2 regions of the Streptomyces sp. NPDC127114 genome follow, and region 1 is predicted to be linked to the other one. Evidence: riboswitches for the same ligand, from Rfam matches in the RefSeq annotation. Region 1 holds a riboswitch; the other holds the start of a gene.

Region 1 (5,085 bases):
CGGCGCTCTCCTGCGGCACGGTCGCCACCCGCCGGGCCCGCGCCCGCGGCCCCATCGCCCGCAGGTCGTCCCCGTCGAGCAGGGCGCGCCCGGAGGTGGCGGCGAGGGTGCCGTAGACGCAGCGCAGCAGGGTGGTCTTGCCGCTGCCGTTGGGGCCGACGAGGCCGACGGTCTCGCCGGGCCGGACGACGAGGTCGGCCTCGCGCAGCCGGTCCTCGTACGACAGGGACTCCACGCGCAGCTCGGTCACAGGGCCGCTCCTTCGGGTCGGCGGCGCATCAGCCAGAGGAAGAACGGGCCGCCGGTGAGTGCGGTGAGGACGCCGACGGGGATGTCCTGCGGCGCGGCGACGGTACGGGCGGCCAGGTCGGCGAGGACCAGGGCGACCGCCCCGCCGAGCGCGGCGACCGGGAGCAGCCGGCGGTGCGGGGCGCCGACGACCGCGCGGGCGGCGTGCGGGACCATCAGGCCGACGAAGCCGACGGCTCCGCTCGCCGCGACGAGGACGGCGGTGACCAGCGAGGCGAGGACGAAGACGGCGGCGCGGAAGCGCGCGGTGTCCAGGCCGAGGACGGTCGCGCCCTCCTCGCCGACGAGCAGCAGGTCGAGCGGCCGGGCGAGGGTGAGGAGCGCGCCGATGCCGGCGGCGAGGACGGCCGCGGGCAGCACCAGGCTGTCCCAGCGGGCGCTGCCGAGGCCGCCGAGGGACCAGAACAGCGCCTCCTGGAACTGTTCGGGCCGGCCGGCGACGACCAGGAGCAGGGTGGTCAGCGCGGAGAGGATGTACGAGACGGCCACGCCGGCCAGGACGAGCCGCGGCCCGGTCATGGTGCCGCCGCGCCGGGCCAGGCCGTAGACGAGGACGAGGGCGAGCAGCGCGCCCGCGAAGGCACCGGCGGGCAGCGCGACGCTGGTGGTGATCCCGCCGCCGACGCCGAGGACGATCACGGCGACGGCTCCGGCGGAGGCCCCGGAGGAGATCCCGAGCAGGAACGGGTCGGCGAGCCGGTTGCGGACCAGGGCCTGCAGGACGGTGCCGACGACGGCGAGCCCGGCGCCGACGACCGCGCCGAGCAGCACCCGGGGCAGCCGGAGGTCGAGCACGATCGTCCGGTACGGCGAGGGCCCGGCCCGGCCGGTCAGGGCGTCGAGCACCTGGCCGGGCGGGACGCGGACGGACCCGAGCGCCAGCGAGGCCACGACGGCCGCCGCGAGCGCCAGGAGCAGTCCGGCGACCACGGTCGCGTACCGCTTCACCGGCCGGGGTGGAGCTGGGCGGCGAGCTTGCCGACGGCGGCGGGCGCCCGGACGCCGAGCACGGTGTCGGAGAGCGGCAGCACGGCGAAGCGGCGGTTCCTGATCGCGGGGACCTCGCGCAGGGCGGGGTCGTCGAGGAGGCGTCGCTTCTTCTGCTCGACGGTGGTGGTGCCGTAGTCGTAGATGACGACGACCTCGGGCCTGCGGGCGACGACCTGCTCCCAGGTGGCGTCGCCGAAGGTCTTGTCGAGGTCGGCGAAGACGTTGCGGCCGCCGGCCCGGGTGATCAGCTCGTTGCCGATGCCCTTGCCGCCGGCGGTGAACGCGGTCTTGTCGCCGCTGTCGTAGACGAAGACGGACACCGGCGGGGCGCCCTTGAGGCGCTGCTCGGTGGCGGTGAGGGCGGCGCGGGCCTCGCGGTTCCACTTCTCGGCGCGGTCGGCGACGCCGAAGGTGCGGCCGACCTCGCGGACCTCGCGGTAGAGGTCGTCGAAGGAGGTGGCGCCGGAGGGGCAGTACTCGGTGTTGAGCCGGGACTCGATGCCGGAGCGCTTCAGGTCGTCGCGGCCGCGGCCGGCCTTGGCGTCGAAGGCGGAGGCGTAACCGCCGTACACGAAGTCCGGGTTCGCGGCGAGCAGCGCCTCCTTGGAGGGGTACTCCTCGGCGAGGACCGGGACTGAGTCGTAGGCCTTCTTGTACGCGGGCAGGACCGCGTCGTCGAGGTAGGCGGTGCCGGCCAGTGACTTCTCCAGGCCGAGGGCGAGCATGACCTCGGTGACGTGCTGGTTCATGGTCACCGCGCGCTTCGGCGGGGCCTGGTAGGTGGTGGTCACCCCGCAGTTGGTGACGGTGTACGGGAAGCCCGGCGCGGCCTTGCCGGTGGGTGTGGTCCCGGGCGCCGGTGCGGAGCAGGCGGCGAGCAGGGGTACGAGGGCGAGCGCGGGCAGCAGCGGGCGGCGCCAGGTCACGGCGTTGGCCTCCTCCGGGGATTTCCACGTCCCCGATCGGTGGTGAGAAGGCGGCAGGTCAGTTCCTGGCTCGCGCCCCGGAGGGCCTGTCCGGCGGACAGACCTCGGGGGCGGTCACAGTGGCGGGACCGCGCCGGACTCGCACCGGCTTCCTGGGTCCTGCCGCCCTGAAAGGTCGGGCTCAGACTACTCGTAGGCCTCGACGATCTTGACCTCTTCCTCCTCCACGACGCCGTCGACGATCGTGTACGAGCGGAACTGGAAGGGGCCGGCGCCGTCGGTGTCGGCCGTGGAGACGAGGACGTAGTGCGCCTGCGGCTCGTTGGCGTAGGAGATGTCCGTCCGGGACGGGTAGGCCTCGGTCGCCGTGTGCGAGTGGTAGATGATCACGGGCTCCTCGTCCCGGTCGTCCATCTCGCGGTAGAGCTTCAGCAGGTCGCCGGAGTCGAACTCGTAGAAGGTGGGCGAGCGCGCCGCGTTCAGCATGGGGATGAAGCGCTCGGGGCGGCCCGTGCCGACCGGCCCCGCGACCACGCCGCAGGCCTCGTCGGGGTGGTCCGCGCGGGAGTGTTCCACGATCTGGTCGTACAGGGCTCGGGTGAGGGTCAGCATGCCGACAGGATAAGCAGACGGGCCGCCTCGTATCGAGGTTCGATACGAGACGGCCCGGATGCTGAGACCTTGCAGGTCGGAGGCGTTACGACCGCTTGGCGAAGGCGGCGCCCTCGGGGTTGCGGGCCTTGAGGACCAGGTAGGCGACGCCGAGGAGCAGGCCCCACAGCGGCGCGCAGTACAGCGAGACGCGCGCACCCTCGTCGATGCCCATCATGACGATGACCATGCCGATGAAGGCGAGGGCGAAGAGGCTGGGCCAGATGCCGCCGGGCGCCTTGAAGGAGGACTCGGGCAGCTCGCCGCGGTCGGCCTTGAGGCGGTAGCGGACGTGGCAGGCCAGGATCATGATCCAGGCCCACATGCCGGAGATGGTGGCGAAGGAGACGACGTAGTTGAACGCGTCGCCGGGCCACTGGTAGTTGATCCAGACGCCCACCATCATCAGCGCGGCCGAGAAGGTGGTGCCGACGAGCGGGGTGCCGCTCTTCGTCAGCTTCGTGAAGAACTTCGGTCCCTGGCCGTTGAGCGCGAGGTCGCGCAGCATGCGGCCGGTGGAGTACATGCCGGAGTTGCAGGACGAGAGCGCGGCCGTCAGGACGACGAAGTTGACGACGGCCGCACCGATGCCGAGGCCCATCTTCTCGAAGGCGGCGACGAACGGCGAGACGCCCGGCTTGAACTCGGTCCACGGGACGACCGACAGGATCATGATCAGCGCGCCGACGTAGAAGACGGCGATGCGCCACGGCACGGTGTTGATGGCCTTGGGCAGGACGGTCTTCGGGTCCTTGGACTCGCCCGCGGTGACGCCGACCAGCTCGACGGCGAGGAAGGCGAACATGACCATCTGGAGGGTCATGAGGGTCGAGCCGATGCCGTTCTCCCCGGCGAAGAAGCCGCCGAGGTCCCACAGGTGGGTGATCGAGGCGGTGTCGCCGGCGTCGGAGAAGCCGAGGGTGAGGATGCCGGCGCAGATCAGGATCATGCCGACGATGGCGGTGACCTTGACCATGGAGAACCAGAACTCCAGCTCACCGAAGAGCTTCACGGAGATCAGGTTGGCGCCGTAGAGGATCACGGTGAAGACGAGGGCGGAGATCCACTGCGGGATGTCCCACCAGTACGTCATGTAGGTGGCCGCGGCGGTGACCTCGGTGATGCCGGTGACGACCCAGAAGAGCCAGTAGGTCCAGCCGGTCACGAAGCCCGCGAAGGGGCCGATGAACTCCCGCGCGTACTCCGAGAAGGAGCCCGACACGGGGCGGTACATGAGGAGCTCGCCGAGCGCCCGCATGATGAAGAAGATGACGATGCCCGCGATGGCGTACGCGAGGATCAGGCTCGGTCCCGCGATGGAGATGCCCTTGCCCGCGCCCAGGAACAGGCCGGTGCCGATGGCGCCGCCGATCGCGATCATCTGGATCTGACGTGCGCCGAGTGCCCGGTGATAGCCCTCGCCGGCTGCGGTGTCCGCGGCCTCATTGCCGTCGTGCTGCTTGTCGACCTGCACTGAGGTCATGGTGGTGCGCCTTTCTCCATGCTGGTCCGCGCACCGGCCGCTGGGCCGTTCGTGCTGCGGATCAGGTCCTGATCCCCCCGGATGTGGATGGAGTGCCACCGGCGGTCAGCCGGTCAAAGCGCCCCCGGGGACAGGGGTGGCGTCCCCGGGTGGTCGTGAAGATTTATCACGGTGTTCACAGTGATCGGCGGGTACACGTGTGACCCGCGTCACTCGAAAATCCGGACAAGGAGGATTCAAGAGGGCAAGGAAGGCACTTGGATAACGTATTCGTTATCCGGATTTGAGCGTCCGCTGAGCGAACACCCGCCAGTAGGGGTGTTTTCCCGTGGCGCCGGAGGGACTTCCGCCGGACAGGCCCTACGGCATCAGGGTCTCGACGAGTGACTCCTGGAGCCCGCCGAGCCAGAGGTACGCCATCACCATCGGCTTGCGCGGATCGTCGTCCGGCAGCCGGTACAGCCCCTCGCTCTGGTCGTCGTCCGTGACCTCGAGCCGGGTGCCGATGGTCAGCCGCAGGTCGTTGAGCGAGCCGAGCCAGGCGCGGGACTCGTCCGCGGTGAGCTTGAGGACACCGCCGCCCTCGCCGGCCGCAGCCGAGGCGAGCGCGTCCAGGCTGCGCACGACGGAGAGCGCGTCGTCCCGCTTGCGGGCCCGCAGGTCGTTCTCGGTGTAGCGGCGGAAGTCCGCGGCCGCCTGCCGCAGCTCGTCGGTGTCGTCCCCGTA
Region 2 (5,085 bases), on a different contig from region 1:
TCCGGCGCCCCGTCGGGACTCCGGACCCCGCCCTCCGTCGGCCGCTCGCCCAAGCCGTACCCGACGAGCGGGAAGACCGGCGTGACGGCGCGCTGACGGCCCGCCCCCTGGCTTTTCGTCAGGGGGCGACGCATTTCTCAGTTGTTCTAGTAGAGTGCGAATAACTAGAACTGAGGGAGGCCCTGGTCCCGTGAACCGTCTCCGTGTACTCGCCGCCGCGCCGTTCGTCCTCGCACTCGCCCTCCACCTGCTGCTCCTCGCCTTCTGGCGCGACCGGCTCCCCGACCCGCTGGCCACGCACTTCTCCGCCGGCGAGGGCGGCAGGGCCGACGGCTTCACCCCGCTCGCGGGCTACGCCGCCGTCAGCTCCGGGCTGCTCGTGGCCCTCGGGGCGGGCTGGACCCTGCTCGTCCGGCGCGCCGTGCTCTGGGGCGCCTGGGCCACCGCCGGTTTCATCGGCGGGCTGCTCGACCTGCTCCTGCGCGCCAACCTCGACGCCGCCGACGCTGCCGAGGTCACCACGCCGCTCGCCACCCTCACCCTCGCCGCGGGCATCGCGGCGCTCGCCGCCCTGGCCGGACGCGCGCTCACCGGACTCGTAACGGCGGAGCCGGTGGCGGCGTACGGCCGTGACGGCTCTGACGGCAGCGAAGTATCCGACGGCCGTGACGGCCCGTCGCGGGTGCCCCGGCTCGAACTCGGCGCGCACGAGATCGCCGGCTGGTCGCGCGACACCGGCTCGCGCGGGATGACCGCGCTCTCCACGGTGTTCGTCCTGGCGGGAGCCACCGCGCCGGTCCCCGCGGTGCTGTTCACGCCCTGGCCGTACGCCCTGATCGCCCTCGTCGGCCTGGCGGTCGGCGTGCCGGGCCTCGCGTTCTCGCGCGTCCGGGTCGCCGTCGACCGCCGCGGCCTGACGGTCACGCCCGCCCTGCTCTCCCGCCCCAGGATCCGGATCCCGCTCGACGAGATCACCTCCGCGACCGTCCACGACGTGGACGCCCTCGCCGAGTTCGGCGGCTGGGGCTACCGCACCCGCCCCCACCGCTCGGCCCTCCTCCTCCGCTCCGGCGAGGCCCTGTCCGTACGACGCGCCAACGGCTTCGCCTTCCTGGTCACCGTCCCGGACGCGGAAACGGCGGCGGCGCTGCTGAACGCGCTGGCGGCACGGGCACGGGCACGGGCGGGGGCGGGGGCGGGGGAGGACGGGGGGTCGGGTGAGGACGGTGGGTCGGGTGGATCGGATGGATCCGGTGACTCCGGTGGGTCCGGCCAGTCCGGCCAGTCCGGCAGGTCCGGCGCACAACGCGCCTCCGGCGCGCCAGGCGCCCCCGGCGCCCCCGACGCCCGTGGTGAGAGGATCTGACCGTGCTCTTCCGGGTCGACCCCGCCTCCTCCGTCCCGCTCGGCGACCAGATCGCCGCCTGCGTGCGCGGCGCCCTCGCCGACGGCAGTGCCGCTCCCGGCGAGCGGCTTCCCGCGGCGCGCGAACTCGCCGACTCGCTCGGCGTCAACGTCCATACGGTGCTGCGCGGTTACCAGCGGCTGCGTGAGGAGGGCCTGATCGAGCTGCGGCGCGGGCGGGGCGCCGTGATCATGCCCGGCGCGCAGGCGCCCGACCGCGCCCAGCTCGTCGAGCGGCTGCACGCCCTGGTCGCCGAGGCGCGCCGACTGGGCCTGACCGACGAGGAGTTCCTGGAGCTAGCCCGCGCCGGTCTCGGCTGACCCCGCCGGTCTCGGCTGACTCCGCCGGGCGCCGGCCCCGGTCGCGTACTACGGCAGCGGCGCGCCGAGCCGCAGGTTCCAGCGGCCGGATCGCCCGGACAGCTCGACGCACTGCAGCGGGCGTACGTCCAGCCGCCAGAACACCTCTTCGGGGGCGCCCAGCGCGTGGGCGACGGCCGCGCGGATCACGTCCGGTTCGGCCACCGCCCACACCGTCACCGATGCCGAGGCGTCCGTGTCCCGCGCGGCCGCCGGCGTGCCCAGCCCCTCCATCCACTCCGCGACCCGGGACCGCAGTTCCCGCAGCGACTCGCCGCCGTGCGGGGCGGCGGCCGGGTCGGCGAGCCAGGCGGCCACCGACTCCGGCTCCTCCACGCCGAGTTCGTCGAGGCGCCGTCCTCGCCAGCGCCCCATCGCGCAGCCCGCGAGCGCGGGCTCCGCCTCGTACGCGGACAGGCCCAGCGCCTCCGCCGTCGCCCGGCACCGCCCGGACGGCGAGCTCAGCACGCGTACCCGCGCGCCGAGGCACAACGGATCCAGGCCGTCCGGCGGCAGTTCCACGGGCCCCGCGTCGTCGAACCTGGCCTGGCGCAGGGCCGCGTTCACGGCGGGGGCGACCAGCGAGAGCCGAACGGTCGTGGGCGGGGCCATGGGTGATACATCCCTCAATTCATCGGGCGCTGCCTCATGCGCCCTTGGCGCGGAGTGTCCGGCGCGGTACGGTCAGTCGACATTTCCACAGAACGACGACGGCGAGACGGAAGTCCGGTGCAAGTCCGGCACGGTCGCGCCACTGTGAGCCGCCTCCAGCCCGCGAGGTGGCGAGTCAGACCCGACGACCGTCGTCGCGCACCACCGTATGGGACGCGCGTTCCCGAGGAGGTTCCACCATGGCCGAGGCCATTGCGTCGCCCGCCGTCACGTCCACCCCGTCCGTCGCCCCGGTCTCGCTGCCGGTCCGCGCGGTGCTCCCCTGGGCGGCGTTTATCGGCATCCTGGCGCTCGTCGCGCTGTACTTCGTCGGTGCCGAGCAGGGTGCCACCTCCCTGATCGCCGGCAGCGACGTGCACGAGTGGGTGCACGACGGTCGTCACCTGCTCGGTTTCCCCTGCCACTGAGGGGTAACCGCTCCATGTCTGCTCCAACCGCTCCTACGGGTTCGCTCGTAGGAAAGCTCCTGGTCCGCGGCATGCTCGCGGGCCTGATCGCCGGACTGTTCGCCTTCGCCGTCGCCTACGTCGCGGGCGAGCCGTCCGTCAACGCCTCGATCGCCGTCGAGGAGGCCGCCGCCAAGGCCGAGCACGCCACCGCGCACGACCACGGCGGAGGCCACGGCGCCGCCGAGGAGCCCGCCGAGGAGGAGATCGTCAGCCGGGACATGCAGTCCACGGCGGGTCTCGCCACCGGTGTCCTCGTCTACGGCGTCGCGCTCGGCGGCATCGCGTCCCTGGCGTTCTGCTTCGTCCTGGGACGGGTGGGCCGGTTCACCCCGAAGGCCACCGCGGCGCTCGTCGCGGCGGCGGCCTTCACCACGGTCTATCTGGTGCCGTTCCTGAAGTACCCGGCGACCCCGCCGGCCGTCGGCAACCCGGACACCATCGGGAAGCGCACCACGCTCTTCTTCCTGATGATCCTGCTGAGCGTGCTGCTCGGCATCGCCGCGGTCATCGCGGGCCGCCGGCTCGCCCCGCGCCTCGGCAACTGGAACGCGACCGTCGTCGCCGGCGCGGGCTTCGTCGCCGCGGTCGCGATCGCCTGCGCGTTCCTGCCCGCCAACGAGGACGCCGTGAAGCCCGACTTCCCGGCCGCCGTGCTGTGGGACTTCAGGCTCGCCACGCTGGGCATCCAGGCGGTCCTGTGGGCGGTCTTCGGACTCGCCTTCGGACTGCTCGCCCAGCGACTGCTCGCACCGGGGCCCGCCTCGGCGCAGGCGGTCCAGGCGACCGCTCCGGCCGCCTGATCCGGCACCGCCGGACCCGTAACGACGCGATCGGCCCCGTACCCCCTTCTCTTCTGCAGGGGTACGGGGCCGATCGCGTCGTCAGCCCAGCTCTCGTACGGGCGCACCCGCCAGCCACGCCTCGATGTCCTCGACCGCCTGGCCGAAGTAACGGCCGTAGTTGGCCTCGGTGACGTAACCGAGGTGCGGCAGCGCGAGCACGTTCGGCAGGGTCCGCAGCGGGTCGTCGGCGGGCAGCGGCTCGGTCTCGTACACGTCGAGCCCCGCCCCCGCGATCGTGCCCTCGCGCAGCGCCCGCAGCAGCGCCGCACCGTCCACGAGGCCCGCGCGCGAGGTGTTGACGAGGTACGCGCCCGGGCGCATCGCCGCGAGTTCCGGCTCGCCGATCAGTCCGCGGGTGCGGTCGGAGAGCACCAGGTGCAGCGAGACGACGTCGGCGGCGCCGAGCAGCTCGTGGAGGCTTCCGGCGCGCCGCACGCCGTGCTCGGCGGCCCGCTCGTCGGTGAGGTTCGGGCTCCAGGCGACCACGTCCATGCCGAAGGCGAGGCCGATCCGCGCCACCCGGCCGCCGATCTTGCCGAGGCCGACGAGACCGAGGACGCGGCCCGCGAGGTCCAGGCCCACCGTGGACTGCCACGGCCCGCCCTCGCGCATCGCCCGGCTCTCCGTGTGCACCTGCCGGGCCAGCCCCAGGATCAGCGCCCAGGTCAGCTCGGTGGGCGGCTCCGAGCCGCTGGCCGTACCGCAGACGACGACGCCGCGGGCGCGGGCGGCGGTGACGTCGATCGAGGCGTTGCGCATGCCGGAGGTGACGATCAGCCGCAGCCGGGAAAGCCGGGCGAGGAGGCCGGCGTCGAGCGGGGTCCGCTCGCGCATCACGACGAGGATCTCGCAGTCCTCGACGGCGGCGACGAGGGCGTCCCGGTCGGTGAGGTGCTCGCGCAGGACGCGGACGTCGACCCGCCCGTCGAGCGGGCTCCAGTCGGCGGAGGAGAGGGCGACGCCCTGGAAGTCGTCGAGGACGGCACAACGCAGCTTCATGCAGCGCATGATCGCGCACGGCGGTGCGCCCCGGGCGGGCGGGGTGCGGCGGGGGACACTGGCGCGCATGAACGACGAACGATCATGCGACGGCGGGGCGGTCTTCCGGACGACGGGCGGCGAGGTGAGGGGCAGGGCGGCCGTCGACGGTGTCACCGCCGTGCTCGGGATCCCTTACGCCGCACCGCCGTTCGGCGACCGCCGGTTCCGGGAGCCGCAACCGGCGGCGGCCTGGGAGGGGGTGCGGGACGGCACGGAGTTCGGGCCGATCGCGCCCCAGTCGGCGGAGCTGCCGGGAGCACCCGTGTGGCGGCCCGGCGACGAGGACGTCCTTACCGTCAACATATGGACGCCCGCGC

What was found. Region 1 has a riboswitch for cobalamin ahead of ACFVGS_RS12470 (ABC transporter substrate-binding protein). Riboswitches for the same ligand answer to the same signal wherever they lie in the genome.
Region 2: linked by a shared signal. The riboswitch ahead of ACFVGS_RS05210 (CbtB-domain containing protein) and the one ahead of ACFVGS_RS12470 (ABC transporter substrate-binding protein) in region 1 are both predicted to bind cobalamin.

What each region holds. Positions count from the first base shown of each region.
Region 1 is NZ_JBHXTJ010000009.1:121,441-126,525, forward strand. Features, by position in the region: gene ACFVGS_RS12460 (ABC transporter ATP-binding protein) at 1-250, opposite strand, end outside; gene ACFVGS_RS12465 (FecCD family ABC transporter permease) at 247-1,257, opposite strand; gene ACFVGS_RS12470 (ABC transporter substrate-binding protein) at 1,254-2,225, opposite strand; cobalamin riboswitch at 2,264-2,434, opposite strand; gene ACFVGS_RS12475 (Mov34/MPN/PAD-1 family protein) at 2,412-2,837, opposite strand; gene ACFVGS_RS12480 (amino acid permease) at 2,923-4,359, opposite strand; gene ACFVGS_RS12485 (DUF2017 domain-containing protein) at 4,720-5,085, opposite strand, start outside.
Region 2 is NZ_JBHXTJ010000003.1:290,734-295,818, reverse strand. Features, by position in the region: gene ACFVGS_RS05230 (hypothetical protein) at 1-96, shown strand, start outside; gene ACFVGS_RS05225 (hypothetical protein) at 191-1,366, shown strand; gene ACFVGS_RS05220 (GntR family transcriptional regulator) at 1,369-1,725, shown strand; gene ACFVGS_RS05215 (histidine phosphatase family protein) at 1,774-2,376, opposite strand; cobalamin riboswitch at 2,440-2,580, shown strand; gene ACFVGS_RS05210 (CbtB-domain containing protein) at 2,616-2,843, shown strand; gene ACFVGS_RS05205 (CbtA family protein) at 2,858-3,685, shown strand; gene ACFVGS_RS05200 (D-2-hydroxyacid dehydrogenase family protein) at 3,767-4,726, opposite strand; gene ACFVGS_RS05195 (carboxylesterase/lipase family protein) at 4,794-5,085, shown strand, end outside.